Variovorax paradoxus: one gene and its partner. The protein of the gene in region 2 interacts with the protein of the main gene of each other region in a pairwise test. Links are inferred from orthologs where the notes say so. Each region holds a gene or a part of one and is shown on either strand. Other genes may lie near its edges.

Region 1 (14,160 bases), 1.5 Mb from region 2 along the record:
AGCTCGAAGGCGCCGAAGCGGCTCACGCGGCCCCAGGTCGGCTTCAGTCCGGTGAGGCCGTTGGCCGCCGAAGGAAAGCGGATGGAGCCGCCGGTGTCGGTGCCCAGCGAGCCGTAGCACAGGCCCGCAGCAGTCGCCACGCCCGAGCCGCTGGACGACACCCCCGGCCAGTGCGCCGCGTTCCACGGATTGACCGGCGCAGACACCGTGGGGTGGTGATCGGCGTAGGCGCTCTCGGTGAGCTGCAGCTTGCCCAGGATGACCGCGCCCGCCTCGCGCAGCTTGCGCACCACGGTGCCGTCCTCGTTGGGCACGAAGTCCTTGTAGAGCGTCATGCCGGCGGCGGTGGGCACGCCCTGCGTCCAGCACAGGTCCTTCACGCCCACCGGCACGCCCTGCAGCGGACCGCGCAGTTCGCCCTTGGCAATCTCGGCATCGGCGCGCGCGGCTTCGGCCAGCGCCGAATCGACCATGGTGCGCACATAGCTCTTCAGCGCACCGTCGACCTTGTCGATGCGCGCGAGCTGCGCCTTCGTCACCTCGACCGAGGAGAGTTCCCGGGACTGGATGAGGCGGCCGACTTCAAGAAGCTCGAGGTAGTGCAGATCGCTGTTCGACATGGCGGGAGGACTCCGTTCGTTGTGAAGAGAATGGCTCTGGAAGCGCGTTGGACACAGATACCGAAGTTATCGGCCGGCCGCCGCCGGCGCTTTGCTCACAGTGCCATCGCGATGTGCTGGTTCGGTCAGCCGGTGGCTTTCAGCGCAGCACAGGCGCTCGACGGTGAAAGGCGGTCGCAAGCTGGAAGGCATGCCCCGCACGCAGCAGCGTCGCCTCCGCGAAGGGTCGGCCGATGAGCTGCATGCCGATGGGCAGCCCGTCGGGGTCGAAGCCGCAGGGGACGTTCAGCGAAGGCAGCCCCGTGAGGCTGGCCACGCCCGTGAATTGCATGATGGCCGAGAGCATGTCCTCGGGCTGGCCCGGCACGATCTCCACCGTGGTCTCGCCCAGCGGCGTGGCCGCGAACGGCAGCGAGGGGCAGACGAAGACGTCGACGCTGCGGAAGGCATCGAGGAATTCGGCGCGCAGCAAGGCGCGGTAGCGCTGGGCCTGCAGATAGTGGGTGGCCAGCAGCAATTCGCCCGTCTCCAGGAGCGTGCGCACGTCGTCGCCGTAGTACTGCGGCCGATCGCGCAAGGTGCGCTGGTGGTAGGTGCTGGGCTCGGCCGACTCGATGGTGAGCTGGGCCGAGATGTTGCCGTGGATGTTCCGGATGTCGACGTCCACCAGTTGCGCACCCAGGTCGACGAAGGTGGCCAGCGCTTCCTTCACCGCGTCGTGCACGGGAGTCTGCAGGTGCTCGAAGAAGTAGCCCGGCACCACGCCGATGCGCAGTTGCCTGCAGCCGTCGGCCAGGTCCTTCAGGCAGTCGTCGGTGGCACGTTGTGCGCTGCCGGCGTCCTTGGCGTCGAAGCCGGCGATCGCGCCGAACATGAGCGCGCAGTCTTCCACCGTGCGCGTCATGGGGCCGACCGTGTCCATGCTCCAGGCGAGCGGCACCACGCCATGGTTGCTCACGCGGCCGTAGGTCGGGCGCAGGCCGACGATGCCGTTGACCGCCGAGGGCAGGCGGATCGAACCGCCCGTGTCCGTGCCGATGGCACCGAAGCACAAACGCGCCGCCACCGCCACGGCCGAACCGCCGCTGGAGCCCGCGGGAAAGCGGTCCGTGTCCCATGGGTTGCACACCGCGCCGTAGTGCGGGTTGGCCGAGGTGCCGCCCCAGGCGAATTCGTGCATGTTGGTCTTGCCGATGAACACGGCACCCGCCTGCCGCAGCCGCGTGGCGACGGTGGCGTCGACCTCGGGCAGCCAGTCGGCGAGCACCTTGCTGCCGGCCGTGGTGCGCGTGCCGCGCACGGCGATGTTGTCCTTCAGCGCGATCGGGACGCCCTGCAGCGGGCCGAGTTCGTGGCCCGCCCCCGACAGCAGCTCGGCCGCGCGCGCCACCTGCATCGCCTGCTCCTCGAACACGGTGATGAAGGACTTGAGCACACCGTCGTGCTGTCGGATGCGCGCAAGCGAAGCCCCGACCAGTTCGACCGGCGACACCTTGCGCTCGCGCACCAGGCGCGCTGCCTGCGAAAGCGTGAGTTCGAGAAGTTCGCTCATCGAAGTGCCTCCGCGCTTCGCGCTGCGGTGCGAGCTTGCTTGGGGCGGCCCGGCGCGGCGCTCATTGAAAGACCTCCGCGCTTCGCGCTGCGGTGCGCAGCTTGCTTGGGGCGGCCCGGCGCGGCGCTCATTGGAAGACCTCCGCGCTTCGCGCTGCGGTGCGAGCTTGCTTGGGGCGGCCCGGCGCGGCGCTCATTGGAAGACCTCCGCGCTTCGCGCTGCGGTGCGAGCTTGCTTGGGAGCGGCCCGGCGCGGCGCTCATGCCGCGTCCTCCGGCTGTTCATGCGCGTGCACGAAGACGGTCACGGGCATCAGCGCCTGGTGCGCGGGATCGCTCATCTTGCGGCTGAGTTCGTTGGCGGCGGCGATCCAGGCGGACAGGATCGGCTCGACCGCCGCGAGGCGATCGGCGCCAAGGTTCAGTGCGGCCGCGCGGGCCAGCGCCGCGACATCGGGCCGGTCGGCGGGGGGTGGGGTTTGCATCGTCGTCTCCATGCGTGAAGGGTTGGCTTCACGATAGGGAGCGACGGCAACGAGGGCTTGGCTGCCAGAGCCAATCCGATGGACTGGAACCGCCAGACGCGCACGGTTCCGTGCGGGCTCAGTGCCGGCGCAGCAGCGTCTGCGGCGTCACGCCGTATGCTTTCTTGAAGACCCTGCAGAAGTGCGACATGTCGCTGAAGCCGTGCTGGAACGCCGCCTGCGTGACCTGCCGCACGCGCCCTTCCATCAGCGCGCGGTGGCTGGCCTCGAGCCGCTGGCGCCACAGCCACTGGATCGGCGTGGTGCCTTGTTCGGCGAACACCCGCGCCAGCGTGCGGGCCGAAACGTTCTGCGCGCGGGCGATCTGCTCGACGTCGAGCTCGCAGTCGTCCAGGTGCGCGGCGATGTAGTCGCGCGTCTTCTGGAACAGCACGCCGTGCGCGGAACGCCCCGCATCGGTGCCCGCCGTCTGTACCTGCAGCACGGTGGAGAGCATGTCGAGCAGGGAACTCGCCAGGCTGGCCTGCATGCCGTCGAGCCCCGACAGCTCGAGCGCCACCGCCTCGCGGATCATGGTGCCCAGCAGCCGGGCCACGGGATGGCCGTCGGCCAGGTGCATGGCTGTGAGTTGGTGCGCGTCGGGGACGCGGCACAGCAGCTGCTTACGCGGAATGCGCACCAGCAGCGCCGACTCGGGCGCGAGGTCGAAAGTGAAGGGCCGCGCGGCGTCGTACAGCACGATGTCGCCGTTGCGCTGCACCACGCTTCGCCCCGACTGCGACAGCACGCCCTGGCCCGAGACCATCAGGCTGAGCATGAAGTCTTCATTGGGGCCGCTGCGCAGGTGCTGGGCATCGCGCTCCCACAGGCAGCGCGGCGAAGACATCTCGGCGAGCGTGAGGTTGCCGATGGAACGCACCGAGAAGCGCGCGTTGAAATGCGAGCGATCGGGCACCATGGTCCGGGTGGGAATGAAGTGCCCGCAGACCACGCCGCTCCAGTAGTCGAAGCGCTGGCTGGGGTCGACCGCGTCGGTGGAGTAGTCGAGGTTCATGGTGCTGCGATTGAGTGAATGGCTGCGGGGCGGAACCGCCCAAAACCGACCGGTGGCGCTCGATCGCGCCGAAGATCACTCTAGCAACATCCATGCCCCTTGCGCAGGGGTTTGACCCGGGGACGAGCCGCCCCGGGGCCGGTCAGAGCCGCCCGAGCGCCTTGTCCACGCCCTTGTTGGCCAGCATGTCGGCGCGCTCGTTGCCCGGGTCGCCCGAGTGGCCCTTGACCCAGCGCCATTCGATCTGGTGGCCGCCCTCGCTCACCAGCTTGTCGAGCCGCTGCCAGAGCTCGACGTTCTTCACGGGCTGCTTGGTGGACGTGACCCAGCCCTTCGCCTTCCATCCCCGAATCCATTCGGTGATGCCCATGCGCACATACTGGCTGTCGAGGTAGAGCAGCACCTTGCAGGGCCGCTTCAGCGCACCCAGGCCTTCGATGACGGCGGTGAGCTCCATGCGGTTGTTGGTGGTGTTGAGTTCACCGCCGAACAGTTCCTTCTCGGTGGGGCCCGACTTGAGCCAGGCGCCCCAGCCGCCGGGGCCGGGGTTGCCCTTGCACGCGCCATCGGTGTAGATCACGACTTCGGTCAAACTGACTTTTCCTTCTTCATTCGATCGGGCGATTGTCGATGCATCGGGGCGGCCCCGGGCGCACGCTCAGAGTTCGCCGCGCTCGTTGCGATGCACCTTGCCGGCGATCGGCACGGGCGCCGTGGCGCGGGCGCCGGTGCGGCGCCAGTCGGCGCTCAGCAGCCGCATGCCGCGAACGCGCTTCACCGCCACCAGGAAGTAGGCCGCGCCGAAGATCGGCCACCAGCGCTCGCCGGCGGCGTCCATCCATCGCGCGCGCTCCAGCCAGGCCTCGCTGCGAACCGCCGGGCGGTAGATGCCGAAACGGCCCGACTCCACCTCGAAACTCAGCAGGCGCAGCCAGTCGCGCATGCGCCAGTAGCCGATGAACTCGCCGCCTTCGGGCAGGTACAGGTCGCCGACGCCCAGGCGGCGGTAGAGGTGGGCGCGCCGCTGCCGCATGCCCCAGAGGCTGGCCGGGTTGAGCCCGCAGATCACCACGCGCCCCTCGGGCACCAGTACCCGCTCGACCTCGCGCAGCGTGGCATGCGGATCGGGACTGAGTTCGAGTGCATGGGGCAGCACCACGAGGTCGAGGCTGTTGGCGGCGAATGGCAGGGCCGCGAAGTCGGCCAGCAGCGTCGCCTTGCCGGGGCGCATCGGATCGTCGAGGGCCAGCCAGCGGTGCGGCATGCGGTTGGTGCGCAGGCCGTCGACCTCGGCGGCGCCCAGCTGCAGTGCGTGATAGCCGAACACGTCGGCCACCGCCTGGTCGAACTGGGCTTGCTCCCAAGCCAGCAGGTAGCGGCCCGGAGGGGTCGCGAACCAATCATGCAAACCTATAATTTGACCGCTCATGACCCTTGTTCCGCTGCCCGCCTTCGCCGACAACTACATCTGGATGCTGCACGACGGGCGCCACGCCATCGTGGTGGATCCGGGCGATGCCCAGCCGGTGTTCGACGCGCTGGCGCGCCACAAGCTGCAGCTGGCCGCGATTCTAGTCACGCACCACCATGCGGATCACACGGGCGGCGTGGCGGCATTGCACGCGGCCACCGGTGCCAGGGTCTGGGGCCCTGCGCGCGAACGCATCCCCGAGCCCTTCACCCCGCTGTCGCATGGCGACGTGGCAGAGGCGCTGGGACTGCGCTTCCAGGTCATCGACGTGCCGGGCCACACGGCTGGCCACATTGCCTACTTCCTTCCCGCGGCGCCCTCACAGGCGCCGCTTCTCTTCTGTGGCGACACGCTGTTCTCCGGCGGCTGCGGCCGGCTGTTCGAAGGCACGCCGGCGCAGATGCTGTCGTCGCTCGACGCACTCTCCGCGCTGCCTGGCGACTCGCGTGTCTGCTGCGCCCACGAATACACACTTGCTAACCTGCGTTTCGCCCTCGCGGTGGAACCGGGCAACGGCGAACTGACTCAGTACAACGCGCGCTGCGAAAGCCTGCGCGCGCAGGGGCAGCCCACGCTGCCGTCGCAACTGGCCATCGAACGCCAGATCAACCCTTTTCTTCGCAGCCGCGAAGCCACTGTCCTTAGAGCGGTGCGTGCCCACGCCGAGCTGGCTGCCGATGCAGCCGATGCCGACGTGTTCGCCGCACTGCGCCAATGGAAAAACGACTTCCGATGAAATTTTTCGCTGCCACCTGCCTCGCAGGTTCACTGGTGCTCGCGGGCTGCGCGGGCACGAACACCAACAGCTCCTCCCCTTCTTCGTCATCCCAGGCCGGCGGCACCGGCGCCAGGGTCGCCGGCAACGCGGCACCGGTCTATCCGCGTGATGCCCTCTCCCCGCTCGCCAATGGACAGGCCCGCTCGACGAGCGTCGTCACCCTCGCACCGCCGGTCGACATGTGGGACCGCATCCGACGCGGCTTCAAGATGCCCAACCTCGACAGCGACCTGGTGCGCGACCGCGAGCAGTGGTATTCGAGCCGGCCCGACTACATCCAGCGCATGACGGCGCGCTCGGACAAGTACATCTTCCACATCGTCGAGGAACTCGAGCGCCGCAACATGCCGACCGAACTCGCGCTGCTGCCGTACATCGAGAGCGCGTTCAACCCGCAGGCCGTGTCCAGCGCGCGTGCGGCGGGCATGTGGCAGTTCATGCCGGCCACCGGCACCGACTTCGACCTGAAGCAGAACATCTTCCGCGACGACCGCCGCGACGTGGTCGCCTCGACCCGCGCCGCGCTCGACTACCTGCAGAAGCTCTACGGCATGTTCGGCGACTGGCAACTGGCGCTGGCCGCCTACAACTGGGGCGAAGGCAGCGTGAGCCGCGCCATCGCGAAGAACCAGCGCCTGGGTCTGCCCACCACCTACAGCGACCTCACCATGCCGGCCGAGACGCGCCTGTACGTGCCCAAGCTGCAGGCCGTGAAGAACATCGTGGCCAATCCGCAGGCCTTCAACACCGAGCTGCCGGTGATCGCCAACCACCCGTACTTCCAGACGGTCACGCTCACGCGCGACCTCGACGTCGAACTTGCCGCCAAGCTGGCCGACGTGCGGCTGGAAGACTTCCGCGCGCTCAATCCCGCCGCGCACAAGCCGGTGCTGCTGGCCGCCGGCACGCCGCAGATCCTGCTGCCATGGGACAACGCGGCCGTGTTCCAGCGCAACTTCGACGCCTACTCGCAAGGCCAGTACGCCAGCTGGACCGCCTGGGTCGTGCCCAGCACGATGACGGTGGCCGACGCTGCGCAACGCTCGGGCATGAGCGAGAACGACCTGCGGGCGCTCAACAACGTGCCGCCGCGCATGCTGATCAAGGCTGGCTCCACGCTGATCGTGCCGCGCGGTGCGCGCGTGAAGGAAGACGTGGCCGCCGTGGTGGCCGACGAAGGCCACCTGGCCTTCCAGCCCGAGATCGTCACGCGCCGCACCACCGTGAAGGCCGGCCGCGCCGACAGCGTGGCCACCATCGCACGGCGCTACAACCTCAAGCCCTCCGCCGTGGCCGAGTGGAACGACGTCAACACCAACCATGCGTTCAAGCGCGGCTACAGCGTGGTGGTCTACCTGCCGATTCGCGCAAGCTCAGCGGCCCGCGTGGGCAGCGGCATCCGCCCCGTGGCGCACACGGTGGCGTCATCGAAGCGCGGCGCAGCGCCGTCGAGGGCCGCAGCGCCCAGGGGCTCCAACGTTGCCAAGGTGCCCGCGAGCAGCAAGCAGCAGATCGTGCGCGAGAAGCGCGGCGGCACGCCGTCGAAGAAGAAGCGCTGATCCGGGAGAAGCGCTGATCCGGGCAACGTCCCGGCGCGTCTTCTTTCAATGCGCCGAGGCGGCTTGCGCCCTGCGGCGCACCACGGCCTCGAGCGCTGCCACGGCAACCATGATGACCGTGGTCAGCGCTCCCACCACCATCACCGTGAGGTGCGACGCGAACACGGCAAGCACCGCCAGCAGGCCCAGCCCGTAGAGGTGCGATTGCGGCGTGAAGCCGCGCACCACGCGCTTGAACAGCGCATTGCCGAAGAGGTACAGCGCCGGCCCGCCGATGAGCGCGCCCAGGTACTTGAGTTCGGCATGGTGCGAGCCTTCGCCGATGGTGAGCTCGTCCGCCACCGCGCAGACGATGATGCCCGCCACCAGGATCACGTGCGTGTAGTGAAACCTGGCGCCGACGGCTCCCGGGTCCGCGGCATGCTCGATGACGTGGGTGGCTTCCTTCGCGCTGGTGTCGAAGTACATCCACCACATCGCCAGGCTGCCGGCAAAGCCCACCAGCAGCGCGAACAGGTCGACGGCATGCCATTCGACGTGATGGCCAAAGGCGATCCCGGTGGCCAGCACCGATTCGCCCAGCGCCACGATCACGAACAGCTGGCAGCGCTCGGCGAGATGCCCGCCGTCGATCGTCCATTCACGGGTCGACGAACGCCCCAGGCCCGGAAAGCGCAGGCCCACCATCGGCGCGATGTATTCGCACAGCACGCCGGCGAACCACAGCGCCAGGCGCACCTGCCCTTCGGCAAGACCCCCGGCGATCCAGAATGCGCCGGCCACGCAGTTCCAGGCGAGCAGGCGGCGGAAGTTCGGCGTGAGCGGGTCGTTCGGGCCGATCGCCACCAGCATGCAGAAGGTGCGCCCCGCCTGGATGCCGACGAAGCACAGCGCGAACACCAGGCCGCGTTCCGCGAAGGCTCCCGGCAAGGCGGAGGCCATCACCATGGCCAGCAGCATGATCGCGAAGAGCACGCCGCGAACGCGCAGCGTGCCGGGGTTGAACCAGTTGGTGGTCCAGGCCGTGTACTGCCAGCCCAGCCACACCGCGAACCACATCACCAGCGTCTGGAGCGCGCCCGACAGCGTGAGGTGGTCCAGCAGGTAGTGGGACAGCTGGGTGACGGAGAACGCGTAGACCAGGTCGAAGAACAGCTCTTCGTTCGAGACCCTGGCCGCCTCGTCGCGCGAGCGCAAGGTCGTGGCGCGCTTGTGTTCGTGGCTCATCGGTCTCCCCCGTGGATGGTTGCAACGGCGTGCGCTACAGCTTCTCGGTTTCGCCGCTCCTCGGCTGCCACTTCATGAGGCGCCGCTCGACCACGCCCACGATGCCGTCGAGCACCAGCGCGAACGCGGTGAGCACCACGATCCCCGCGAACACGGTGTTGACGTCGAAGGTGCCCTCGGCCTGCAGGATCAGGTAGCCCACGCCGCGCGCGGAGCCCAGGTATTCGCCCACCACCGCGCCCACGAAGGCCAGGCCCACCGACGTGTGCAGGCTCGAGAACACCCAGCTCGTGGCGCTCGGCAGGTACACGGTGCGCAGCAGCTGGCGCTGGTTGGCGCCGAGCATCTTCGCGTTGGCCAGCACCACCGGGCTCACCTCGCGCACGCCCTGGTAGACGTTGAAGAACACGATGAAGAACACCAGCGTGACCGCCAGCGCCACCTTGCTCCAGATGCCCAGGCCGAACCACAGCGCGAAGATCGGCGCGAGGATCACACGCGGCATCGAGTTGGCGGCCTTGATGTACGGGTCGAGGATCAGGCTCGCAGTTGGCGCGAGCGCCAGCCAGAGCCCGCAGGCGAGCCCGAGCACCGTGCCGATGCCGAAGGCCAGCACCGTCTCCAGCAGCGTCGTGCCCAGGTGCGTGTAGATGTCCGCGTTGCCCTTGAGCCCTTCCGGAAAGAGCGCGTTGGCGGGCACCTCGAACGGCAGGAACCAGCTCCAGATGCGGCCCGCCACCTGGACCGGCTCGCCGAGGAAGAAAGCGAACTGCTGGTTGCGCGAAGCGAGGTGCCACGCCACCAGGATCACCACCAGCAGCGCCAGTTGCCAGAACCGGGCGTTGCGTTCGTTGAGTCCGGGACGGGTCATCACGCGGCCTTCTTCAGTTGCTGCGCATAGCCCTTGAGCACTTCGTCGCGCAGCACCTCCCAGATCTGGGTGTGCAGCTCGACGAAGCGCGGTTGCGTGCGCACCTCGGCCACGTCGCGCGGGCGCGGGAGGTCGATCGCGAACTCGCCGATGGGATGCGTGGCCGGCCCGGCCGACAGCACCACCACGCGGTCGCTCATGGCAATGGCCTCGTCGAGGTCGTGCGTGATGAAGAGCACCGCCTTCTTCTTCGCGCTCCAGAGGTCGAGCACTTCGTTCTCCATCAGCTGTCGCGTCTGGATGTCGAGCGCGCTGAAAGGCTCGTCCATGAGGATGATGTCGGGGTCGAGCACCAGCGTCTGTGCCAGCGCCACGCGCTTGCGCATGCCGCCGGAGAGCTGGTGCGGGTAGCGGTCGCCGAAGCCCGCGAGGCCCACGCGCGACAGCCAGGCTTCGGCCTGCTCGCGTGCCTGCGCATCGGGCACGCCGCGGTACTGCAGACCCACCATCACGTTGTCGACGGCGCTGCGCCAGGGCATGAGCGCCTCCGTCTGGAACATGTAGCCGGCGCGCGTGTTGATGCCAGAGAGCGTCTGGCCGAACACCTTCACCGTGCCCGACGACGGCTCCAGCAGTCCCGCTCCCACGTTCAGCAGCGTCGACTTGCCGCAGCCGGTGGGACCGACGACCGAGACGAACTCCCCTGCCCCGATGCGCAGCGTGGTGTCGGCCACCGCCGTGTAGCGCTGGCCGGGGTCGTCCTTCGACCGGAACGTGCAGCTGATGGAAATGAATTCGAGTGCGTGGTCGTGCATCGTCGGACGGGGCAGAAAAAACCCGGCCGAGGCCGGGTCGCGGGGACGTTCGGAATCAGGCTTTGAACCTGTCTTTCGCGCGCCGGGCAAAATCGTTGGTGTACGTCTTGGCGAGGTCGATCTTGTCGGCCTTCACGCTGGGATCGAAACTCGAGATCGCGGTGAGTGCGGTCTTCGGGCCGTCGGCCGGCACGAGGCCGTCGGTGGCGATCGATTCGCGCACCTTGTCGAACGACGCGAGGTACAGCGCGCGGTCGCCGAGCAGGTAGGTTTCGGGCACGGTCTTGATGATGTCGCCGGGGCCGGCCGTCTGCAGCCACTTCAGGCCGTGCACGATGGCATTGGCCAGCGCCTGGCAGGTGTTGGGATTCTTCTGGATGAACTCGCTCGACGCATACAGGCAGGCGGCCGGCATGGTGCCGCCGAACACCTGCTGCGTGCCCTTGAGCGTGCGCGTGTCGCTGATGATCTTCACGTCGCCCTTCTGTTCGAGCATCGTCATCACCGGGTCGGTGTTGCTGATGGCGTCGATCTGGCCCGAGCGCAACGCAGTGAGCGCGCCCGCCGCGACACCCACGCCGATGAAGCTCACATCGCTCGCCTTCAGGCCGCCGCGCGACAGCACGAGGTTGGCCACCATGTTGGTCGACGAGCCCGGCGCCGAGACGCCGATCTTCTTGCCCTTGAGGTCGGCGATGCCGGTGTAGCCTGCCATGTTCTTGGTCGACACGCCCACCGCGATCTGCGGCGCGCGCCCCTGCAGCACGAAGGCCTGGAAGAACTGGTTCTTGGCCTGCAGGTTGATGGTGTGCTCGTAGGCGCCCGAGCACACATCGGCCGAGCCGCCGACCACCGCCTGCAGCGCGCGCGCACCGCCTGCGAAGTCGGAGATTTCGACGTCGAGCCCTTCGGCCTTGAAGTAGCCGAGCTGCTCGGAGATCGTGAGAGGGAGGTAGTAGAACGCCGCCTTGCCGCCGACCGCGATGGAGATCTTCGTCTTCTCCAGCTTTGCCTGTTGCGCAAAGACACGCGGCAGCGCGATGGTTGCGGCAGCGACGGCGGAAGCGGAAATGAGGGTGCGGCGATGAAGCATGAAACGGTGTGCCTGAAACTGTGCCCGTGGGCTCTGTGAATCCTGTGGACGGAATCGAGCTTAGGGGGCACACCACACCGCTGCATCGGGGTCATCCCGTGCGGGTTTTTACGTAAACACGAAGGCCTCTCCGAGAAGCCTTCGCCCAAGGGTCAGCGCGCCAGAAAAAGTATCGCGACGTTGACCAGAAAAGCGAGAGCCCATACGGCGCTGCGTACGCTGCCGATGCCCTTGATGTAGACCGCGATGTAGATCGCGCGCAGCACCACGTAGGCCACGGCGAGCATGTCGAGACGCGACTGCGATGCGCCGAGCTGGTGTGCGATGACCACCGCGCCGATGAAGAACGGCAGGCCTTCGAAGCTGTTGGCCTGCGCACTGTTGGCACGCGCGCGCCAGCCGCTCTGCTTCGCGGCCCAGTCGCGCGGATGTTCGTTGTCGCGCGGGCCGAAGCTGCCGGCCTTGGCGGCCCATGCCGCGAGATAAGGCAGGCCGCAGGCAACGAAAACGCACCAGTAGGCGACGGTGAGCAGCGAGAAGGTCATGGGTGATGGAGCTTTGTCAGCGGCGATCGACCAGCGCGTGCGCGATGGTGCCGAGATCGACGTATTCGAGTTCGCTGCCTGCAGGCACGCCGCGCGCAAGGCGCGTGACGACCAGGCCGCGCTGCTTGAGTCCTTCGCCGATCACGTGCGCGGTGGCTTCGCCCTCGGCGGTGAAGTTGGTGGCAAGGATCACCTCCGTCACGGTGCCGTCGAGTGCGCGGTTGAAGAGCTTCTGCAGGCCGATGTCGTTGGGTCCGATGCCATCGAGTGGACTCAGCTTGCCCATCAGCACGAAGTAGTAGCCGCGAAACGCCCCGGTGCGCTCGAGCGCGGCCTGGTCCGCCGGTGTCTCGACCACGCAGAGCTTGGTCACGTCACGGCGAGAGTCCATGCAGACGCTGCAGATCGGCGCCTCGGTGAAGGTGTTGCAGAGTTCGCAATGGCGCACGTTGCCCGCCGCCTGCTGCAGCGCGCGCGCAAGCAGCTGCGCTCCGTCACGGTCGTGCTGCAGCAGGTGGAAAGCCATGCGCGAGGCCGACTTGACACCCACACCCGGCAGGCGACGCAGCGCGTCGACGAGAGCGTCGAGTGAACTGGCGTCCGCCATGTCAGCCGCGCCTTTCGCCATGGCACCGCGCAACCGGCTTCGCCGGACCGCAGGTGCTGCGCCCGGCGCGAACGCCGGCGATCGCGCGAACTGGACAAGCCCTGGAGAGGGTCATTCAGAACGGCAGTTTCATGCCGGGCGGCAGGCCGGGCATGCCGGCGGTGAGCTTGCCCATCTTCTGCTCGCTGGTTTCCTCTGCCTTGCGCACTGCGGCGTTGAAGGCTGCGGCCACCAGATCCTCGAGCATGTCCTTGTCGTCTGCCAGCAGGCTGGGGTCGATGGTGATGCGCTTGACGTCGTGCTTGCAGGTCATGACGACCTTGACGAGGCCGGCACCGGACTCGCCTTCGACCTCGATGTGCGCCAGTTCTTCCTGGGCCTTCTTGAGGTTGTCCTGCATTGCCTGCGCCTGCTTCATGAGGCCGGCGAGTTGTCCTTTGTTGAACATCGTGTGGTCCTGGTCGGTTGAGATGGGTTGAAAAAGGGAAGGATAAGAGAGTCGGGAGCCGCCGTCGAAGCGCTCAGACGGGCTTCAGCGAACCGGGGACGATCTTCGCGTCGAAGTCGCGCATCAGCGCCTGCACCTCGGGGTCGCTCAGGATGGCCTCTTCGGCCACGCGCTGGCGCTCCTCGGCGGCCTGCTTGTTGCGTCGCGCAGGGCTGTCGACCACGCCGCCGATCTCGATGGCCAGCTTCACGCTGTGCCCGATGGCGCCGAGCGCCAGGGTGAGTTTTTCGCGGCTCGACGGCTGGTTGAGTGTCTCGCGCTCGATGCGCAGCATCCATTGGTCGGTGTCGCGCCCGACGAGCTGCGACTGCAGCGCCAGTTCGCGCGCGAGCGCAGTGATCGCCTCGGCCGCGACCAGCTGCGTGACGGTGGCGTACCAGAAGTCGCCGTCTTCGCTGGCCGGAATGGGGGTGAAGGGGCGTGGCCTGTCGGCGCTTGGTTCGTCGCGCGCGCCGGGAGGCGGCTGGACACGGATCGGCACGCCGACGACCTTGGCAGGTGCATCCTGCGCTGCCGCACGCGGATCGGCGTGGCGCGGCTCGTCGACCACTGCGAGGCGGTGGCCGGCCGGAACCGGCGCGACGGAGGGAACAGGCGCAGCAACCGGCGGCACTTCGACGGGTGAATGCGTTGCGACGGGCGGCGTTGCTACTGGCGGCGATGTGGCGGCGATCGGAGCCGGCGTCGCAGGAGGCCGGGGCACCGGCGGCGGCGGTGCGGCACGCTCGGGCGCATGCTGCGGCACAGCCGCAGCTTCATTCAGAGTTTTTTTTTCCGTGGAAGCCGTCGAAGCAGCCGCGTTGGAGGGCTTGAACGCCAGCAGCCGCAGCAGCACCATCGTCAGTGCGGCGTATTCATCGGGCGCCAGGCCCAGTTCGCCGCGGCCGTGCAGGCACAGGCTGTAGAGCAGTTGCGTCTCGTCGGCCGGCATCAGCGCAGCGAGACGCGCAGTGTCGGCCCCGTCGGGATCGGTGGCG
Region 2 (14,206 bases):
CGTATTCGGTTTCGTCGGTCACGGTCACATGGGCCGTGAGGCCCTGCGCCTCGAACCACTCCTTGAGCTCGCCGTGCAGCACGATGACGGGCTTGCCGCTGCGCAGGTTGGCGATCTCGCACAGGCGCCAGCTCATCGGCATGCGCATGCCCATGCCGATGGCCTTGCTGAAAGCCTCCTTGGCAGAGAAGCGGGTGGCGAGGTAGCTCAGCCCGCGCTTGGGCCAGCGCGCACTGCGGGCCTGCCAGACCTTGAACTCGGCGTCGCTCAGCACCTTGCGCGCAAAGCGTTCGCCCTGTCGCTCGAAGGTTGCCGCGATCCGGCGCAGGTCGCAGATGTCGGTGCCAATGCCGTAGATCATGCGGCGCCGGCGTTCATTGCGCGTCGCCGATGCAGCGCAGGTAGTCGCGCGTGGCGGCAGCGTAGCCGAGCTCCAGCGCGTCGGCCACGAAGGCGTGGCCGATCGAGACCTCCTGCACGCCCGGCACGGCGCGCAGGAAGGCGCTCAGGTTGTCGCGGCTCAGGTCGTGGCCTGCGTTGACGCCCAGGCCGGCATCCAGCGCGGCGCGCGCCGTCTCGGCGTAGCGCGCCAGCACGGCCTGTTCGTCCGGCGTGCCGCGGGAGGCGGCGTAGCCCTCGGTGTAGAGCTCGACACGGTCGGCACCGGCCGCCTTGACGGCGGCCATCATTTCGGGGATCGGGTCCATGAACAGGCTCACGCGCACGCCCAGCGCCTTGGCTTCGGCAATCAGCGGGCGCAGGCGCTCGGCGTCATCGGGGAAGGTCCAACCGTGGTCGCTGGTCGACTGGGTTTCGCTGTCGGGCACGAACGTGGCCTGGTGCGGCTTCAGCGCACGCACGAAGTCCATCAGGTTCTGGAACGGATTGCCCTCGATGTTGAATTCGACGCCCGGCCAGTCCTTGGCGAGCAGCGCCGACAGGTCGTTCACGTCGTGCGCGCGGATGTGGCGGGCGTCGGGACGCGGATGCACGGTGATGCCCTGCGCGCCGGCGGCCAGGCAGGCCTGCGCGGCCTTCACCACGCTCGGGATGCCCAGGTGGCGCGTGTTGCGCACCAGGGCGACCTTGTTGAGATTGACGGACAGGGCGGTGCTCATAGTGCTTGCAGATCTCTCATCATTTGCCGCGTACGCAGCGTGGACACGCCGCAATGGTAGTTGAGCAGTGCGCGCAGCTGGTTGCGCAGGGCACTGTTGCTGCCGGCGCTCATGGTGGCGATCTCGCGCAGCGTGGCGGTGAAAGGCGCGCGGTCGTCGAGCACGTCCTGCAGCGCCTGCCAGGCGGCGCCGGGCAGCGCGGCCTCATCGTCGGCGGCATGACGGAGGCCGGCCTCCGGCACCAGGATGTAGCGCGCGTCGGCATCGAGCGGCTCCAGCGTGAGCGTCTGGAGGTCGAGGGCCGGCAGCAGGCCCACCGCACGCAGCAGGAGCAGCTCGAAGGCCCGCAACGCGGCGGCGTGGGTGGCCGCCTGCGCGCCCGCGTGCTCGCCCGCCAGCACCTGCACCACCCCGGCGTAGGCGTCGAACAGGGCCTCGTGCGCGTCGTCGCGCGCCAGCAGGCGCAGCAGCAGTTCGTTGACGTAGTAGCCCGACAGCAGCGCCTCGCCGGTCGGCATCACATGGCCGCCCATCCATTCGGCGCCCTTGAGGGTGCGGATCTCCGCGTCGCCGCCGTAGTTGAGCTGCAGCGGCTGCAGCGGCAGCAGCACCGGGCGGAAATTGGAACTCGGCCGCTTCGCGCCCTTGGCCACGAGCGCGATGCGCCCGTGGTGCCGGGTGAAGACTTCGAGGATCAGGCTCGACTCGCTCCAGTCGTAGCGGTGGAGGACGTAAGCAGGCTCGTGCGAAACGCGGTGGGTGGCCATGTCAGTGAGCGATCGAGCATCGAGGCTTGAAACCGGCAGAGGCTGCCGGACCGGCTTTGCAGGGCCGCTGGTGTTGCCCGCTGCAAGGAGGTTGGCGGCTGCGCGAAGCGGGCAAGCCTCGAGGTTTGCCTGTTATTCGTAGCCGAAGGAGCGTACGCGTGCCTCGTCGTCGGCCCAGCCCGAGCGAACCTTCACCCACAATTCGAGGAACACCTTGGCGTCGGCCAGCTTCTCGAGTTCGACGCGGGTCTCCATGCCGATGCGCTTGATGCGCTCGCCCTTGTCGCCGATCACCATGGCCTTGTGGCCGTCGCGCTCGACCACGATGGTGGCGGCGATGCGCAGCAGGCGCTTCTGGCCCTTCTTCTGCGGCGGCTCCTCCTCGAACTTGTCGATGACGACGGTCGAGGTGTAGGGCAGCTCGTCACCGGTGAGGCGGAAGAGCTTCTCGCGCACCAGCTCGCCGGCAAGGAACTTCTCGCTGCGGTCGGTGAGCTCGTCCTCGTCGTAGAACCAGGGTTGCTCGGGCAGGTACTTTTCGCAGATGCCGAAGAGGCGCTCGACATCCTTCGGGTTCTTGGCCGACATCGGCACGAACTCGGCGAACTCGTGCTTCTTCTGCATGTCCTGCAGCCAGGGCGCGATGTCGCCGCGGCGGTGCACGTTGTCCAGCTTGTTGGCCAGCAGCACCGTCGGGATGCCCTTGCCGAGCAGCTTGAGCACGCGCTCGTCGGCTTGCGTGAAGCTGCCGGCCTCGACCACGAACAGGATCAGGTCGACGTCGCCGACCGCGCCCTGCACTGTCTTGTTGAGCGACTTGTTCAGCGCGTTGGCATGCAGGGTCTGGAAACCCGGCGTATCGACAAACACGAACTGCGTTCCGCCGCCCTCCGGCGTGCCCAGCGTGCGCATGCCGGTAATGCGGTGCCGCGTGGTCTGCGCCTTGCGCGAGGTGATGCTGATCTTCTGCCCGACCAGGGCATTGAGCAGCGTCGACTTGCCGACATTCGGCTTGCCGACGATGGCGATGAGGCCGCAGTGTCGGGGGCCGGTGGCGGCCGGACCGCCTGCGGCGTCTTCGGGTCCCGCTACGGGATTGATAGCATCGTTCATTGTGATTTCACGCGGCGCCGCGTGCCTTGAGCCGGATCAACATGGCGGCGGCCGCCGCCTGCTCGCCGGCGCGGCGCGAGCCGCCGATGCCGCGTTCGCGAAACCCCAGTTCGGGCACCTCGCACTCGACATCGAAAGTCTGCTTGTGCGCAGCACCCAGTGTGGCGGCCACGCGGTACACCGGCAGCTTCATTTTGTGACCCTGCAACCATTCCTGCAATTCGGTCTTCGGGTCCTTGGCCGCGGCTTCCATGCGCGGGTTGATCTCGACCGACTCGTAGAGCCTGTGCACCAGCGCCTGTGCAGCGGCGAAGCCGGCGTCCAGGTACACCGCGCCGATCAGCGCCTCGAGCGCGTCGGCCAGGATCGACGGCCGGTTCGGCCCGCCCGAGCGCGCCTCGCCCTCGCCGAGCTTCAGCAGCGGCGACAAGGCCAGTCCCACCGCCAGGCGGTGCAGCGTGTCCTGCTTGACGAGGTTGGCCCGCACGCGCGAGAGGTCGCCTTCGGGCAAAGCCGACAGCCGCAGGTACAGCAGGTGCGAGACCGCCAGGTTCAGCACCGAGTCGCCCAGGAATTCGAGGCGTTCGTTGTGGTCGGCTGAGAAGCTGCGGTGAGTGAGCGCGAGCTGGAGCAGCCGCGGGTCGGAGAAGGTGTGCTGGAGACGCGCCTGCAGCGCGACGAGGCTGCCGTCCACCTTTTTAAGCGCCGCGTTCAGCGGGATTCGCCCTTGTATTTGAGGGTCAGGTACGCCGGGCCGAACAACGGGATCTCACGCTCGTACGAATACGACACGACCACCTTGTCGCCGACCTTCTTGATGTCGAGGTCCTTGCCGCTGACAGACTTGAAGTCGTCGATCGACTGCGCGCGATCGAAGATGGCGCGAACTTCGGGCACGGTGGTGCCTTCCTTGGCCTTGTTGACGGCCTTGTCGATCGCCTGCCATTCGATCAACGTCGGAACGACCTGCGCGATGACCACGCCCAGGCAGCCGAGCACGGCCGCCACGAACACCAAGCCGACGAACGAAATGCCCCGTTGCCGCGCAGCGCTGCTGCGCACGGACCGATGTGTTCTCATGCCCTCTTACCCCTCGAACGATGCTGATGAATGCTTATTGGAACGGACCGATGCGACCCAGATCGCCGAAGTTCATCCAGACAAAGAAGGCCCTGCCCACGATGTTGCTGTCCGGAACAAAACCCCAGAAACGCGAGTCGGCCGAATTATCGCGGTTGTCGCCCATCATGAAATAGCTGCCGGCGGGCACCTTGCACACCACGCCTTCGACCGAGTAGCGGCAGTTTTCGCGGCCGGGGAAGTCGCTGGCGCCCGGCACGAACGAGGGCGCTGCATCGTCGTTCAGGATCTTGTGCTTCTTGCCGGCGAGGTCTTCGTCGTACTGCTTGAGCAGGCGCATCGATTCGCTGTCGAGATAGTCGGCCGCAGGTTGCTTCGACACCGGCTGGCCGTTGATCGTGAGCTTCTTGTTCAGGTAGGCCACCTCGTCGCCTGGAATGCCGACGACGCGCTTGATGTAGTCCATGCTCGGCTTGGGCGGGTAGCGGAACACCACCACGTCCCCACGGGCCAGCGGCGTGCCTGTGGTGATCTTGGTGTTGATGACCGGCAGGCGCAGGCCATAGGTGAACTTGTTGACCAGGATCAGGTCGCCGGTCAGCAGCGTGGGCATCATCGAACCCGACGGAATCTTGAAGGGCTCGTACAGGAACGAGCGCAGCAGGAACACCACCAGGATCACCGGGAACAGGCCTGCGGTCCAGTCGAGCCACCAGGGCTGCATCAGCAAGCGCTCGCTGGCCTTCGCATCCGCTGTGTCGACCTGGTTGATGCCCTGCCCTGCCAGGCGCGCGTTGCGCTCGGCCAGCGACGTCTCCAGCGCCGCTGCGGCGCGTTCACGCCGGGGCAGGAAGATGAAGCGCTCGGCCACCCAGTAGAGGCCGGTGATCACCGTGGCCACGAACAGCAGGAGAGCGAAGTTGCCTTCGATCGCGCCGAAATACCAGGCGCCGACATAGCCGGCGAAAGCCGCAAGGACCAGGGAGGTGATGAATGCCATTTTTTGATCAGTCTTCGACTTGCAGAATCGCGAGGAAGGCCTCTTGCGGGACCTCGACGGAACCGATCTGCTTCATTCTTTTCTTGCCCGCCTTCTGCTTCTCGAGCAGCTTCTTCTTGCGGGTGATGTCGCCGCCGTAGCACTTCGCCAGGACGTTCTTGCGAAGGGCCTTGATTGTCTCACGCGCGATGATGTTGACCCCGATGGCGGCCTGGATCGCCACGTCGAACATCTGCCGCGAAATGATCTCGCGCATCTTCGAGACCACGGCCCGCCCACGGTACTGCGACTGGGTGCGGTGGACGATGATCGAGAGTGCATCGACCTTCTCGCCGTTCAGCAGGATGTCGACCTTCACCACGTCGGAGGCGCGGTATTCCTTGAACTCGTAGTCCATCGAGGCGTATCCGCGGCTCACCGACTTCAGCTTGTCGAAGAAGTCGAGCACGATCTCGCCGAGGGGCATCTCGTAGGTCAGCATGACCTGGCGGCCATGGTAGGCCATGTTCATCTGCACGCCACGCTTCTGGTTGGCCAGCGTCATGACGGCGCCGACGTATTCCTGCGGCATGTACAGGTGCACGGTGACGATCGGCTCGCGGATCTCCGCCATCTTGCCCACATCGGGCATCTTGGAGGGGTTCTCCACCATGATGACTTCGCCGTCGTTCTTGACCACCTGGTAGACCACGCTGGGCGCGGTCGTGATCAGATCCTGGTCGAACTCGCGCTCCAGCCGCTCCTGCACGATCTCCATGTGCAGCAGGCCGAGGAAGCCGCAACGGAAGCCGAAGCCGAGCGCCTGGCTCACTTCGGGCTCGTAGCGCAGCGACGAATCGTTGAGCTTGAGTTTCTCGAGCGCGTCGCGCAGCGAGTCGTACTCGCTCGCTTCGGTCGGGTACAGGCCTGCGAACACCTGCGGCTGGATTTCCTTGAAGCCGGGCAGCGCCTCGGTCGCCGTGGCTGCGGCACCGCCGGTGCCGGCCTTGATCAGCGTGACCGTGTCGCCGACCTTCGCGGCCTGCAGTTCCTTGATGCCCGCGATGATGTAGCCCACCTCGCCCGCTTCGAGCGAAGCGCGCGGCTCGTTGGCGGGCGTGAAGACGCCGACGTTGTCGGCGTTGTACATCGCGCCCGAAGCCATCATCTTGATGCGATCGCCCTTCATGAGCCGGCCGTCGACCACGCGCACCAGCATGACGACACCGACGTACGGGTCGAACCAGCTGTCGACGATCATCGCGCGCAGCGGGCCGTCCGGATTGCCGCGCGGCGCGGGCATGCGAGCGACGATGGCCTCGAGGATGTCATCGATGCCGACACCCGTCTTCGCAGAACAGGGAATCGCGTCGGTCGCGTCGATGCCGATCACGTCTTCGATCTCGGTGCGTGCGTTGTCGAGATCCGCGTTGGGCAAGTCGATCTTGTTGAGCACCGGGACCACCTCGACTCCGAGGTCGAGCGCGGTGTAGCAGTTGGCCACCGTCTGCGCTTCGACACCTTGCGATGCGTCGACGACGAGCAGCGCGCCTTCGCAGGCAGACAGCGAACGACTCACTTCATACGAGAAGTCGACGTGGCCCGGCGTGTCGATCAGATTGAGGTTGTAGACCTGCCCGTCGCGTGCCTTGTAGTGCAGCGCGGCGGTCTGCGCCTTGATGGTTATCCCACGCTCTTTTTCGATGTCCATCGAGTCGAGCACCTGCGCTTCCATCTCGCGTTCCGCGAGGCCCCCGCAACGTTGGATCAAACGGTCTGCGAGCGTCGACTTGCCATGATCAATGTGCGCAATGATCGAGAAATTTCTGATGTGATTCATCAACGGGAACGCTTAAGTACTTGAATTGGCTCGCGCGCAGAGGGCGACAGGCAAGAAAAAAGGGCGCGTCTTCTGGAGACGCGCCCTGAACCAACAAGCAATGGCAACTGCAGTAGTTGGAACTTCATTGTAGGCAAAAAGGGAGGCACGTACATCCGGGAACAGGGTCCAAAGGGGTCGTTGCAGGTCCACAACATCAAAGATGTGAACAGGTTATCAACAGGATCGGTGGAGCAGTCAATGAACAACTTGTGGGCGATCTGTGGAGCACCGGTGGACTGCTGGCTGACATCTCGCATCGTGAAGGCCAGTGCGCTCTTTATGCGCTGCTCGGCCGCCGCAAGGCCGCTATTCTACCGAAATCCGTCCTTAGCCCGCCTTTAAGTCAGTCATCACTAACTAAAATCGACTGCGCTTGCATGTAAGATTTTTTTGATGAGCAAGAACGGAACGTCGTAAACACCTCGAAAAAATGGCCCCAAACCCGACTGCCGGGTGGGGCCACTTGACGCCAACGCCGGATCAGCGTGCAGGCCGAATCAGGGCGTATTGAGCCCAGTCACCGCGCCGGAACAGCACGCTGAGCGACTTGCTCTTGTCGGCCTTGCCGACGGCGGACTCGAATTCACGGGTGTTCGCCACCTCGGCATTGCCCACGGCAAGGATGATGTCGCCCTCGCGCAGACCGGCGCGCGCTGCTGCTTCATTGGCTGAATCGACCTTCACGCCACCCTTGAGCTTGAGTTCCTTCTTCTGAGCGTCGGTGAGATCGCTCACGGCCAGGCCCAGCGACTTGGCGGCCGCGGAAGCAGACGGCTTGGGCGCCGGCTCGTCGCGATCGCTCGCGCGCTTGGCGGGCTTGTCGGGTTCGATCTCGGCGATGGTCACGTTCAGGTCGCGCGATGCGCCGCGCCGAAACACCGTCAACGTGCTCTTGGTGCCCGGCTTGGTGTTACCCACCAGGCGCGGCAGGTCGCTCGGTTTCTCGATCGCCTTGCCATCGAACTTCGTGATGACATCACCCGGCTCCACGCCGGCCTTCTCGCCTGGCGAGCCCGCCTCCACGCCGCGCACCAGCGCGCCCTGCGCCTTGCCGAGGCCGATGGCCTCGGCCACGTCCTTGGTGACCTGGTCGATCTGCACACCGATGCGACCGCGTGAGACGCGGCCCGAGGTGCGCAGTTGATCGCTCACACGAATCGCCTCGTCGATCGGAATCGAGAACGAGATGCCCATGAAGCCGCCCGAGCGCGAGTAGATCTGACTGTTGATGCCCACCACTTCGCCGCGCATGTTGATCAGCGGGCCACCCGAGTTGCCTGGATTGATGGCCACGTCCGTCTGGATGAACGGCAGGTACTCGCCAGTGTCGCGCTGCTTGGCGCTCACGATGCCGGCCGTGACGGTGTTCTCGAGGCCGAACGGCGAACCGATGGCCATCACCCATTCACCGACGCGCAGCTTGGAAATGTCGCCGACCTTCACCGCGGGCAGGCCGGTGGCATCGATCTTCACGACAGCCACGTCGGTGCGCTTGTCGGCGCCGACGATCTTGGCCTTGAACTCGCGCTTGTCGGGCAGCGTGACCAGCACCTCGGAGGCGTCCTCGACCACGTGCGCATTGGTCATGACGTAGCCGTCGGGTGTAAGGATGAAGCCGGAACCCACACCGCGCGGGCGCTCCTCCTCCTGCGGCTGCTGGGGCCGCCTGGGGCTCGGCCCCTGGCGCGGCTGACCCGGCGCCGGCTGGCCGAAGAAGCGGCGGAAGAACTCCTGCATTTCTTCATCCATCTCGCCGTTGTTGCCGCGCTGCGCGACTTTCTCGACGGTGCGGATGTTGACGACGGACGGGCCGACCTGGTCGACCAGGTCAGTGAAATCGGGCAGCGTGCGCGTCTGCGCATGCACCGGCTCCACAGGCATGAAGGTGGCGCCCGCTGTCAGGGCCAGCGCAAATGCCAGCAGGCCGGAACGGAGCTTGTGTCCCTCGACTTTGAAGATCATCGGTTTTCTTTCAAAAGAACAGAGCAGCGGAAAACAGTTCTATGAGTCTGCACCAGACGCTTGGTTCAGCGCAATTTGGAGCCAATGCGCTCCGTTGACGTCAGCGCGTGCGTGCGAGGCTCTGCGCGAAGGCGTTGAGTGTCTGTTGCGGCACCTCGCCCACGGCCGTCAGCCACCAGTCGCCCATTGGCGCGGGCAATTGGCGGCGGATGGCGTTGGTCGCGCCGATGGTAAGCACGCCGTCGCGCGGTGCGCGCGCTGCGTCATAGCGTTCGATGAACAGCGACACAGAAGCCAGGCCGTCGGAGAAGGTCCACTGGACGGTGGCCGCGTCAGGCTTCGGCTTGCCGCTGGCATCGCTGGCCGTGGTCGGACGGCGGAAGAAGCTGCGCGGCTTGAAGCCCGCAACGGGCGTATTGAGCGTCCAGCCCTCATCCTGCGCGTTGCTGCGCTCCAGTTCGAGCTTCTCGATGCGATAGCCGGCAGTGTTGGCCATCATCTGCGAGAGAGCTTGGGCCTTGACCGGCGCGTCGAGCTGCAGCTCGGAGAAGGCCGACTGCTCCACCACACGTGAATCGCTGTCGATGGTCTGCAGCTTCACCACGAGGCCGGAACGCCGCTCGCTCCAGATACGGTAGCCGAACCGCAGGCTGTCGTGCGGAACCAGTTGAACCACGTCCGCGTCGAAGCCCGCGACACGGTCCTTGCCCACGGCGCGGACATCGTAGAAGTCGCCGATCGACGAGTCGGGCTTGTCCGGCAGATTCGGAAACAGATCGAGGTTCTCGCGCTTCTCGACCTTGACGACCTTCGCCTCGGGCAGGAAGGTCATGACGTTGCTGTTGCGACGGAACGTCGAGCGCTGCGGCCCCGACAAAGCCTCGATGCGCTCGATCTGGTGCTCACCGTCGCGCACGTGCCAGATGCGCGCACTCGACAGATCGCCGCCCGGCGCCGACACGACGAAGGTGCCGACGTAGTTGCGCTGTCGAGCGCCAGCGTGCATGCGCTGCAGCCACTCGGTCACGCTCATTGCCGGCGGCTCGTCCGTCTGGGCCGTCGCGGCCGCGCTCTTCGCGTTCGTGGCCCCCGTACGGTTCTGTGCGATGGCAGCCTGCGCAAGGCAAAAAGCAGCAAACACGAGCACGCAGGCGCGTGCGGAGATCGGCATCTTGACGGTCATTACAGAGGAATGCGGGGCGCGCATTCAGCGCGTGGGCCCCTCGAAGGTGGCATTGCGCAGGAAACCGGAAGGCATTTGCGATGCACCGCCGGCTTGCTGGTGCGCTTCGAGCAACTGGTCGAGCCGCGGATCACGCAGCATCACTTGCGGATTGCCATTGCCGACAATCACCCGCGTCGGCGTGAGCGTGTTGGCCGCGGGCTGTTCACCATTGACGGCTACCGAAGCCAACACCGAATTTACGGCTGGCTGGACCTGCTGCAAGGGAGCTGCGGCCAACTGGCCACCGGCTTGCGGCACTGCCGAGCCGTTGCCGACCAGTGTCCAGCTGATGGCGGCCACCGCCATCAGAGACGCGGCCCCAGCCACCAACTTCCAGCGAAACACCGGTTCGTTGGCGGCCTCCACCCTTCGCTGCACCGGCACCGTGACAGGCGCGGCCATCGGTACCGGCGCAGGAGTCAGTGGTGCGGGCTCAGAGGCAAGCCGCTGCTGGAAACGCGCAAGGAACGCCGAGGTGTCACTGCACGGCGAATGCGAGCCCGAGCGCAACACATCGCCCGCCACATGGAACGCCTGCCAAGCCGCGCGCGCTTCGCCGTCGGCGCAGACCGCCTCGATGGCCTGAGCGAATGTCTCGCCCTGCAAATGACCATCCGCAAGTGCGGACACCTGTTCCCGAACCGTCATCGTCTGATTCATTTCATTCACCTGCTTACTTACCAACGCTTGCCGGACTGGTTGTCCAGCAGCGGCTTGACCCTGGCCGAAATGGCCTCGCGCGCCCGGAAAATGCGCGAACGCACGGTGCCGATGGGGCAATCCATGACCTCGGCAATCTCTTCGTAACTCATGCCCTCGATTTCGCGCAGCGTGACCGCCTGCCGCAATTCAGCCGGCAGCGCTTCCATGGCAGCCTCGACGGCGCTGGCGATTTCGTTCGCCGCCATGACCGATTCGGGGGTTTCGTCGGTGGTTGGTTCGTTTCCGGGACGGTAAGTTTCATCCTCGTCTTCAGAAGACGGCCTCAGAGCAGCTTCGGAGACGGTCGGATCGCGCTTCATGTCGACCAGCGCCTTCTTGGCGGTGTTGACGGCGATCCGATAGAGCCAGGTATAGAACTGCGCCTCGCCGCGGAACTGATGCAGCGCGCGGTAGGCGCGAATGAAGGTTTCCTGCGCGATGTCCTCGATCAGGTCGACATCGCGCACCATCCGCCCGATCAGGCGTTCAATACGGCGCTGGTACTTGATCACCAGCAGCTCGAACGCCTTCTGGTCGCCTGCGACGGTGCGCTGGACCAGTTGGAAGTCGACCTCGCCCGGACGCGGCGCTCCAGCAGGCGCGTCGGTCAGGCCGGAATCCGGCGGTACGGGCGGCGGAGAAGTGGTCATCGGGAAAATTCAGGACGCATCGGCAGGTGCCGTCGCGCGCCAGGTGTCACCCCCGTGCGTTGCGGCAGGGGGGCGCGAATATACCGCACGACGAACGTCGCGCCAGCGTTCTGGCATTGCCCGCCGCTCGACCCAGACCCAGCGACGCGCGCGGCCCGGCTCGCTCAGGCGCAGCAGCATCAATGACTGAAAATCAAGGGCCACCAGTACTCGCGCGGCATTCACCGGGCGCGTCGGCGCAGCCCCGTCGAGCGACCAACAGAGACCGTCGAAGCGCAAGGTTCCCGCACCATCGCGGCGCAGGCCGAAGCCCGCTGCCGCACCGGCGAAGGCAACACTTAGAACCAGCAACAGCTGGCGCCATCCATTGCTATCGAACAAATAGCAGGACGCACCGGCGCTGCAGGCGCCCAAGGCCCAAAGGGTAATGAGAAGGCGGGTCGCGCCGCGCGAGCGCCCCACCGGATAAGTCACCGACGGCGCGCTGTGCATGAAGGAGCAATGCTCAAGCGCGCTTGAACACCAGCGTACCGTTGGTGCCGCCGAAACCGAAGTTGTTCTTGACCGCGACGTCGATCTTCAGATCGCGCGCCTCGTTGGCGCAGTAGTCGAGATCGCACTCCGGATCCTGATTGAAGATGTTGATGGTAGGCGGGCTCTTCTGCTCGTGCAGCGCCATCACCGTGAACACCGATTCGATACCACCCGCGCCGCCCAGCAAGTGGCCGGTCATCGACTTCGTCGAATTGACCACCAGTTTCTTCGCATGGTCGCCGAACGCCAGCTTGACCGCATTCGTCTCGTTGACGTCGCCGATCTGCGTCGAAGTGCCATGTGCGTTGAGGTACTGGACCTGATCGGCGTTGACACCGGCGTTGGACAGTGCCATGGCCATCGAGCGGCGGGGGCCGTCGACGTCAGGTGCAGTCATGTGATACGCATCGCCCGTCAGGCCGAAGCCCGCAACTTCAGCATAGATCTTCGCGCCGCGCGCCTTGGCATGCTCGTATTCCTCGAGCACCAGCACGCCGGCGCCCTCGCCCAGCACGAATCCGTCACGATCCTTGTCCCAGGGACGCGAGGCCGTGGCGGGATCGTCATTTCGCGTGCTCAGCGCGCGAGGCGCGGTGAAACCGCCGATGCCGAGCGGGGAAATGGTCGATTCGGCACCGCCCGCAATCATCACGTCGGCATCGCCGTACTCGATCATGCGTGCCGACGTGCCGATGGCGTGAAGGCCGGTGGTGCAGGCAGTGACCACGGCGATATTTGGGCCCTTGAAGCCGTACTTGATCGACACGTGGCCGGAGATCATGTTGATGATCGATGCCGGCACGAAGAACGGCGACACGCGGCGCGGGCCGCGTGCAGTCAGTTCGCCGTGCGTCTGTTCGATCATCGGCAGACCGCCGATGCCCGAGCCGATGTTGCATCCGATGCGCACGGCTTCTTCATAAGACAGCGCTTCGCCGGTCGGCAATCCGCTGTCCTGCACAGCCTGGATGGCGGCGGCTAGGCCCAGATGAATGAAGCGGTCCATGTGACGCGCTTCTTTCTCCGAAATGTATTGGGTGATGTCGAAACCTTTGACCTCACCGGCGAACTTGCAGGCGAAGGCGCTTGCATCGAACGCGGTGATGTTCGCAATGCCCGACTTCCCGGCCAACAGGTTGGCCCAGGATTCGGATGCGGTGTTTCCGACAGGAGCGATGCAACCGAGTCCGGTCACGACGACGCGGCGTTTGGTCATGCCGGCAAACCTTTCTGGAAGCGCTGAACAGTTGCCTGCCGGCGCGTGCGGTTCAAAGAAAAGCCGCCGGCCGCAGTTGCAATGTTGTCAGCTGGCCTGTCAGGCCTTTTGATTCTTGGTGGCGTAGTCGACGGCGTTTTGCACCGTGGTGATCTTCTCGGCATCTTCGTCGGGAATTTCGATGCCGAATTCGTCTTCGAGTGCCATCACGAGTTCGACCGTGTCGAGCGAGTCAGCGCCGAGGTCGGCCACGAAAGCCTTTTCGTTCGTCACTTGGGACTCTTCCACGCCGAGTTGCTCGGCGATGATTTTCTTGACACGTGCTTCGATATCGCTCATTTGGTTCCCTCTGAGGGTTGTAGGTAATCGGTGGATTTTAGCCGGGCGCATTGTGGCATTTGCCGTGCACCCGGTGCGGGAAAGATTGCGCCTTTCGGCTACATGTGCATGCCGCCGTTGACGTGCAGCTCCTGCCCCGTGACGTATGACGCCTGGGGCGATGCGAGATAAGCCACTGCATGCGCGATGTCGGCTGGCTTGCCCAGATGCCCCAGAGGAATCTGCTGGAGCAGCGCCTGCTGCTGGGCTTCCGGGAGGCTGGCCGTCATGTCGGTTTCGATGAAACCGGGTGCGACGCAATTGACGGTGATGTTGCGGCTGCCGAGTTCACGGGCCAACGCGCGGGTCATGCCTGCGACGCCTGCCTTGGCAGCTGCGTAGTTGGCCTGGCCGGCATTGCCGGAGGCGCCCACCACGCTGGTGATGCTGATGATGCGACCATAGCGCTGCTTCATCATCGGGCGGATGACTGCGCGCGAAAGCGAGAAGACCGCTTTGAGATTGGTGTCGAGTACTGCATCCCAATCGCTGTCCTTCATGCGCATGGCGAGCGTGTCGCGCGTGATGCCGGCATTGTTGACCAGCACGTGGATCGCGCCATAGGCCTGCACGATCTCGTCGATCAGGGCTTCGACGGCG

The links.
Region 1: the proteins of recO (region 2) and recR interact in binary tests that used the Escherichia coli proteins (3 or more experiments, as listed by UniProt). The link is inferred for Variovorax paradoxus from one-to-one orthologs.

Annotation. Positions count from the first base shown.
Region 1 is NZ_LR743507.1:3,760,088-3,774,247, forward strand. Bases 10,881-13,704 are described here. They hold recR (recombination mediator RecR), read right to left. Parts: upstream 12,676-13,704; coding sequence 12,085-12,675; downstream 10,881-12,084. Other genes in these bases: AACL56_RS17295 (ABC transporter substrate-binding protein), read right to left, coding at 10,881-11,523; AACL56_RS17300 (MAPEG family protein), read right to left, coding at 11,676-12,068; AACL56_RS17310 (YbaB/EbfC family nucleoid-associated protein), read right to left, coding at 12,791-13,123; dnaX (DNA polymerase III subunit gamma/tau), read right to left, coding at 13,197-13,704. Also shown: AACL56_RS17240 (amidase), read right to left, coding at 1-620; AACL56_RS17245 (amidase), read right to left, coding at 760-2,172; AACL56_RS17250 (hypothetical protein), read right to left, coding at 2,431-2,655; AACL56_RS17255 (helix-turn-helix domain-containing protein), read right to left, coding at 2,774-3,709; rnhA (ribonuclease HI), read right to left, coding at 3,852-4,301; AACL56_RS17265 (class I SAM-dependent methyltransferase), read right to left, coding at 4,368-5,138; gloB (hydroxyacylglutathione hydrolase), read left to right, coding at 5,137-5,916; AACL56_RS17275 (transglycosylase SLT domain-containing protein), read left to right, coding at 5,913-7,517; AACL56_RS17280 (low temperature requirement protein A), read right to left, coding at 7,563-8,744; AACL56_RS17285 (ABC transporter permease), read right to left, coding at 8,779-9,615; AACL56_RS17290 (ABC transporter ATP-binding protein), read right to left, coding at 9,615-10,430; more of AACL56_RS17295, read right to left, coding at 10,486-10,880; more of dnaX, read right to left, coding at 13,705-14,160. UniProt on the Escherichia coli protein: May play a role in DNA repair. It seems to be involved in an RecBC-independent recombinational process of DNA repair. It may act with RecF and RecO.
Region 2 is NZ_LR743507.1:2,248,211-2,262,416, reverse strand. The notes cover bases 1-2,870. They hold recO (DNA repair protein RecO), read right to left. Parts: upstream 1,886-2,870; coding sequence 1,115-1,885; downstream 1-1,114. Other genes in these bases: era (GTPase Era), read right to left, coding at 2,018-2,870; AACL56_RS10145 (pyridoxine 5'-phosphate synthase), read right to left, coding at 375-1,118; acpS (holo-ACP synthase), read right to left, coding at 1-361. Outside these bases: more of era, read right to left, coding at 2,871-2,998; rnc (ribonuclease III), read right to left, coding at 3,006-3,692; AACL56_RS10125 (DUF4845 domain-containing protein), read right to left, coding at 3,710-4,078; lepB (signal peptidase I), read right to left, coding at 4,113-5,078; lepA (translation elongation factor 4), read right to left, coding at 5,086-6,897; AACL56_RS10110 (DegQ family serine endoprotease), read right to left, coding at 7,420-8,901; AACL56_RS10105 (MucB/RseB C-terminal domain-containing protein), read right to left, coding at 9,002-10,084; AACL56_RS10100 (sigma-E factor negative regulatory protein), read right to left, coding at 10,109-10,786; RNA polymerase sigma factor RpoE, read right to left, coding at 10,804-11,478; AACL56_RS10090 (hypothetical protein), read right to left, coding at 11,488-11,970; fabF (beta-ketoacyl-ACP synthase II), read right to left, coding at 11,984-13,228; acpP (acyl carrier protein), read right to left, coding at 13,328-13,567; 3-oxoacyl-ACP reductase FabG, read right to left, coding at 13,666-14,206. UniProt on the Escherichia coli protein: Involved in DNA repair and RecF pathway recombination.